DNA from 3 places in the Empedobacter falsenii genome. Region 2 is predicted to be linked to each of the others. Evidence: riboswitches for the same ligand, from Rfam matches in the RefSeq annotation. Region 2 holds a riboswitch; each other region holds the start of a gene.

Region 1 (2,280 bases), 570 kb from region 2:
GTGCTTCTTCAAATTTTTCTTCTTTGATTAATCGCAAGAATTTTTTAGAACCAGTTACATTTGTACGTTCACCAACGTTTACAAAGTTTGAATTTTCACGTACAATTAAAGGTTCTAATCCAGAAAGTTGAATTTTTACGCCTGACATTCTACATTAATTTTTCGAGGTTCGTATTCTTTTGCTAAATCTGCCATCAATTTGATATGATCTGGTGTAGTTCCACAACATCCACCTAAAATATTTACCAATTTTTTATCCAAGAAGGGTTTGATAAAATCTCGCATCATTTCAGGAGTTTCATCGTATCCACCGAAAGCATTTGGTAAACCAGCATTTGGATATGCGCTCACATAAAATGGAGCTTTTTCGGCTAAAACTTCCAAATATGGAATCAAATCTGTTGCACCTAAAGCGCAATTTAATCCAACTGAAATTAAATCAATATGTTCTAATGAAATCAAGAAAGCTTCGGTTGTTTGTCCAGAAAGCGTACGTCCAGATTTATCTGTAATTGTACCAGAAGCCATTAATGGAACGTTAATACCTGTTTTTTCTATCGCATCTTGAATTCCATAAAATGCAGCTTTTGCATTTAAAGTATCAAAAATAGTTTCAACAAGTAAAATATCGGCACCAGCTTCTAACATTGTTTTTGCTTGACGATAATAAACATTTGCCAATAAATCAAAATCCACATCGCGATAACTTGGATCGTTAACTTGTGGCGAAATAGAGGCAGTTTTGTTCGTAGGACCTAAAGAGCCAACAACAAAACGAGGTTTATCTGGCGTAGAAAACTCTTCACACGCTTCTTTCGCTAAACGAACGGCTTCGTAATTTAATTCATCAACCAAATCAACCATATCATAATCAACCATAGAAATAATATTGGCATTGAACGTATTTGTTTCGATCAAATCCGCGCCAGCAGCCAAATATTCTCTGTGTATATCTTTGATAATTTGCGGTTGCGTTAAAACCAATAAATCGTTATTTCCTTTTAAAGACGTATGAAAATCCTTGAATCGTTCTCCACGATAATCTTCTTCTTGTAAATTATGCTTTTGGATCATTGTTCCCATCGCACCATCTAAAATTACAATACGCTCTTTTAGTATATCGTCTAATTTCATTCTAAATATTTTAAAAGCTTTATGGGAAGAAGTGTGAGGTGAGTCCTTATCTTTCTCTATTTGAGTAGGATTTAGCACCCAACTATACTTTGGGTTGCTAAGATTTCAACGGGCCTATTCCCTCCATCTTTCTTTATAAAGCTATGTGCAAAATTATTTAAAGTATTGAAAATAAAAAAATCAAGATTGAAAAAAACGAGTTTAGAATTTGGTTCATAGAAATAATTTTTGTTTGAAATAGTTCAAAATCTCTAATAGGTCATTTTTGAAATTTATTTTAGAAAATTATTCTTTAAAATGCTATTTTTAAAGAAATAATATTTTAATCAATTGTTAAAACTAATCGTTTTTAGAATATTTTTAATATAAAAAGGTTTTCTTGAAAAAATATTAAGATTTGTTTTTTCTTTTAATTGTATTTTTTAGAAAATTATTTTTACATATTGATATTTATAGAATAAAATTCATAATTTGTGTGTTTTTATTACTAATTACGGAAAATATTAAATTAAAAAGATGAAATTAATTTGGATATATAGAATTCTTTCACCTAAATTTGTCCTCAGAAATAGTTCATTAAAATTTACATTTTATCAAGAAAAGTGGAGGGAAATGGCCCAAAGAAACTTTAGCAACCTGATTAACAAATCAAGGTGCTAAATCCATCCTTATAGGAAAGATGAATAAAAACTACTGTAAACCAATCATTCAATAATATTCTTTATTCAAAATGGTTCAATTGTTTTTATGCGATTGAACCATTTTTTTTCTTCACTTTTCTCTGATAAAAAATTATTAAAACAAAAGAATACATGAAAAAAATAAATATCGGATTGTTCGGATTTGGAGTTGTAGGAGAAGGAATTTACAAGGTTTTAGAAGAAAAACCACAATTGAATGCTGCAATTAAAAAAATTGTGATTAAAGATAATTCTAAACCTAGAAATGCTCCGTCTGAATTATTTTCGACTAATGCGGATGATATTTTAAATGATGATGAAATAAATGTTGTTGTTGAGTTAATTTCGGATGCTGATGCGGCGCATGATATCATTATAAAAGCGTTCAATAAAGGAAAACATGTGGTAAGTGCAAATAAAAAATTGATTGCCGATCATCACAAAGAATTATTGGATTTGCAAGCAA
Region 2 (2,280 bases):
CGTATGGTGCTTATCTTTTTTCCGCCTTTTATCACATAGGCTTTTGATAGTAAATAATCACCCAAAGCAGGTCGTAAATAATTCACTTTTAACTCAACTGTTACCACATAACAATCGTCGTCATAGTGAGAAACAGCAGCATAACCAGATGAAACATCAACCAAAGAAGCAATCATAGCACCATTAAACATTCCGTGTTTACGTGTCATCATTTCTTGTTTCGGAATCTTAATCGAAACATAGTCTGTTTCGCATTCGATAAGTGATGCGTTATAAAATTTTAAGGTTTCCGAACGATTAAAACTTGCTTCTACTAATTCTCTTTTTTCTGACGTCATATAAAATTGCTTTCAACAAATATAGAGATTTGTCGAAAGCAATTTCAGTTATGCAGTTACGTTATTCAAGTTTTCTTCTCTGATAATTGTATTTTGATGCGACAAAATTACTTTATCCAAACCGCGGTAATAATTCCCTTTGTCGACGGTAATCAATAAATTATTTTTCGGAATTTTATTGATAATCTTATCGTTCGGGAAATGTTGTTTCGAGTTTTTGAAGGTAATAAATACATCATCTTCAGTTAGATTTTTGACATCATCTTCCGAAATAATATCAATCAATTCATAAGGTAAATAAAGTTGATCGAAGATATAATGAAACGTTTTAAGACGTTTTCCGTTCAATTCTTTGCTATGTTGCAAAAAATTTCTCAATCTATGTACAACAGCGTAGAAATTACCTACCAAAGGCGGTTTGGGAATATTACGCTCGAACAAGCAACCATCAATCAAACTAAGCGGAAGTTTGATATTCAATTCATCTGTTTTTACATTGTATAGATGACGATAATCCAAACCTCTTCTCTTGAATTCTTCGACAATATGATCTTTTAGCGCAGGAACTGTAATAGGTAATTGTTGGTTGATAAAATCGACCAATTTTCATCTGATATAGGAGCTAAATTAAGCTCAGAAATGTTTTGTGACATACAATAAATAGTTAAAATAAAACAATTATTGTATTTCGATAATAGGGGATTTTTCGTTGTTTTTGGATGAACTCCCGTATTGTTTTACCACCGTGGAGACTCCTCTCGGTTGGTATCGTTTTCTACGATTCGAAATACTGTGTAAAACTACATAAAAAATTGAATATCTAGTAATCTATTCTAATAATTTTATTTTAAAAAGATTATTTAGAATAATATTCTAAATAGGATTTTGTTTCGAGAAGAAAGTTTTGAATAATTACTTGATTTGTTTTTTTATATTCTACCATATAGATATATAGTAATACTAGTTCACTTATTCATTTTTCAATTTATCTCTATTCATCAACATTGTTAAACCTATGTCTCTATGTGGTTGTAATTTTTATGTTCTGAATTAGATGTGACCCTAAAATGAGTTTAGGGTGACAAGACTTTTATACTTCTGTATAAAAAAGAATGTAACGAACCCGTTATGTATTCTGATAATTTTATCAATATAAACCGTCAATTCGAGTGAAATTCTTTTAGAATTTTGTATCGAGAATAAGGTTTTAAAAGATAAAATTCTATTCTCGATACAATTTTTATTCATTACATTTCTAAAAATCACTCGAATTGACGAATTTTTATTCAAATTATAGAATAGGCTATAACTAATAAAATAAAGATTGTTAAGTTGAATTTATTTCAGCTTCTCATTAAGAAAACACCTCTATAATCTCCTCAAGGAGATATTTTTTACATATTGTCATTCAGAATGGAGCTTTAGCGGAATGAAGAATCTAAGCTTTCTCAACAAGAGATATTTCGAATTCGCTATTATAAATAGAGATTTAGAAAATTTTACAAATAATTAAGAAAAAATTAATTGTTTGCCGAAAAATATTTTATACATTTGGATAACAAAGTAATTAAAAAATGAAGTTTACGTGCTTATATATGTCGATTCGCAAACAGGTTTGGAATATCCAGACGTGGGAAAGTCATGTATACTAAAAAGAGATTTTATTTTTTAATATATTTTATGTTTCCCCGTCGAGTTTCGATGGGGATTTTTTTTGAACAAAAACAACAATTACCAATATAAAATTAAAAACAATGCAAAGTTTACAACAATTAACGATCCCAGTTTGGCCCTTAGAGGACAACACAATCTTAAACAATGTTTCGGTAACATTTCAACTTTTTGGACTTCCATTAGGAACAGCTCCAGTCATTTTGATTAACCATTCCTTACACGGAGATTCAGATTGTACCTATCATTGGGATGGGGTCATGGGGAAAAA
Region 3 (2,280 bases), 980 kb from region 2:
CGTAAAGAAACTCCTCCAAATGAATAAAAATCTAATCGATCATTAATCGCCGTTTCAGCATTTACAAAAAATTGTTGATTTTTGATTGCCGCATCTCCAATTTGAAATCTAAAATCTTTTCTCGAAAGTCCTAAAGCAGCAATTTTAGCATCATCCGCAGCTCTTGCTGCATCTGGATCATCTGCAAAATCGTATGCGAAATTATCTCCAAAAATATCTAAATTATGATCTTTTGAACGATTCGTTTTCTTGCGCTCACTTACAACCGCCGAAAAAACAATTGAACCTGATTGTCCTAATTTCGTTCCATAACTTCCGTTAAAATTGTATGTTTCTCCATCATTTCGAGAAGTCTGACCATACGTTAAAGACGCGTCACCACCTGGTTTAGATTTCAAAACAATATTTACAACCCCCGCAATCGCATCAGAACCATATTGCGCAGCTGCACCATCACGTAAAACTTCAATTTTATCAATCGCTGAAATCGGAATTGCGCCTAAATCTGTTCCTACAGAACCATTCCCTACCGTATTTTGGTAATTCACCAACGAAGTTGTGTGACGACGTTTTCCATTAATCAAAACCAAAACCTGATCTGGCCCCATTCCACGCAACGTCACAGGATCGATATGCTCCGTTCCATCGGCAGATGATTGACGAACCGAATTAAAAGAAGGAATAACCACATTCAAAATATCATTCACACTCAATTGAGGAGAAGACGTTTTCAATTTCTCAACATCGATAATATCGACAGGAACTGACGAATTAACCACCGTTCTTTCTGATGTACGACCACCGATTAAAATAACCTCGTTAAGATTTGTTTCCTCCTTTTCAACTTCTTGAGCGAAAAGTGTAGATGCGCAAATAAATGCGAATGAAGCAAGTAAAAATTTGTTTCTTTTCATTTTTAATTTTCATAAAACTTTCAAGAAACCAACAGATAAAAGTGAAATACTTTTACTCATCTTTCCCTCTAATAGGTTGGATTTAGCACCTTAGATTATAAGTCATCTGGTTGCTAAGGTTTCACAGGGCCAATCCCTCCACCTTTCTTGATAAGTTATGCAAAGGTAATGTTAAAAAATGAAAATGCAAATAATACTCTATCAATTTTATAGAGTTATTGAATTAACAATGAAATATCTAACTCTTGACTTTCGTTCAAATTCATCATTGCATTGATTCGTTTGAACGATTTGAAATTAACTAGATCTGAAACCTTTATATTTTTCTGAATGATTTCGCCTGATTGCAACAAAGCTTCTCTCATTGTTCCTTTCAACAAAAAACTTCGTGGCGTGGTCCATTGAGAACCGTCAAAAAAAACAATATTCGAATAAATACAATCGGTAATATAATTTGATTTTATCAACACCAAATCATCTGTTTTTGATTCTTTTAAATATTCATCAAAAAACCAACGATCTAAATATTTGTAGGAATAATCAATTTTATTTTCGATCTCAAAAAGTTGAATACTTTCAATTGATTTGATTTGATACGGTTGAAATTCTACCGTTTGAATTTCTCGATCATAAACAATTCTAACTTTATATTTTTCATCCGTTAAATCTGTTGGAAACTTAATAATTTCGTTCAATAAAATCGGATTGATTTCAGTAAAATTATCATTTCTTGTCCGATCAAATCTCGCTTGATGAAATTCTAAATTTCGAAGTTGTTTATTCACACAACAAATCGATTCAATAAATTGGAACATATACTTTCTGAATTAATTCTTCGTATTCTGCTTTCGCTTTGCTTTTTGCCGTTATTCCTCCTCCACTCTTGAAAAACATTTCACCTTGATTATTTTCAATGAAACGAATCATCACAGCACTATCAAGATTTTCGCCATCAAAAATGCCGAAAACACCTGTATAAAAATTTCGATGATACTTTTCGGCTTCTAAAATAATTTCGACGGTTTTCTTTTTGGGCGCACCACAAATAGAACCAGCAGGTATAAGTTGATCGAAAATCGTTCCTAAGTTTTGGTAATAATCATCGTTCAAATCACCTTTTATCTCAGAGCTTACTTGCAAAAGTGTTGCATCATTTGTCTTCACCTCATCGATATATCGATAATTTGTCACCTCAACATTTTCTGAAACAAGACTCAAATCATTTCTAATTAAATCGACAATTGTAGCATGTTCGGCAGCTTCTTTTTCATCATTTAAAATGAGTTGTTTTGCATTTGGAATCGAAGCATCAATAGTTCCTTTCATTGGATTTGAAAAGATTTTTTGATCTTCAATTTTCACAAAA

The links. Region 2 has a riboswitch for S-adenosylmethionine ahead of FH779_RS11135 (hypothetical protein). Riboswitches for the same ligand answer to the same signal wherever they lie in the genome.
Region 1: linked by a shared signal. The riboswitch ahead of FH779_RS08485 (homocysteine S-methyltransferase family protein) and the one ahead of FH779_RS11135 (hypothetical protein) in region 2 are both predicted to bind S-adenosylmethionine.
Region 3: linked by a shared signal. The riboswitch ahead of FH779_RS15755 (TonB-dependent receptor plug domain-containing protein) and the one ahead of FH779_RS11135 (hypothetical protein) in region 2 are both predicted to bind S-adenosylmethionine.

What each region holds. Positions count from the first base shown of each region.
Region 1 is NZ_CP040908.1:1,828,784-1,831,063, forward strand. It holds gene metH (methionine synthase) at 1-148, opposite strand, end outside; gene FH779_RS08485 (homocysteine S-methyltransferase family protein) at 136-1,134, opposite strand; SAM riboswitch class I at 1,178-1,276, opposite strand; SAM riboswitch class I at 1,722-1,820, shown strand; gene FH779_RS08490 (homoserine dehydrogenase) at 1,947-2,280, shown strand, end outside.
Region 2 is NZ_CP040908.1:2,399,856-2,402,135, reverse strand. It holds gene FH779_RS11140 (PaaI family thioesterase) at 1-338, opposite strand, end outside; gene FH779_RS11135 (hypothetical protein) at 387-941, opposite strand; SAM-I-IV-variant riboswitch at 1,040-1,134, opposite strand; gene FH779_RS11130 (alpha/beta fold hydrolase) at 2,093-2,280, shown strand, end outside.
Region 3 is NZ_CP040908.1:3,375,007-3,377,286, forward strand. It holds gene FH779_RS15755 (TonB-dependent receptor plug domain-containing protein) at 1-914, opposite strand, end outside; SAM riboswitch class I at 968-1,071, opposite strand; gene FH779_RS15760 (aminotransferase class IV) at 1,130-1,729, opposite strand; gene FH779_RS15765 (aminodeoxychorismate synthase component I) at 1,713-2,280, opposite strand, start outside.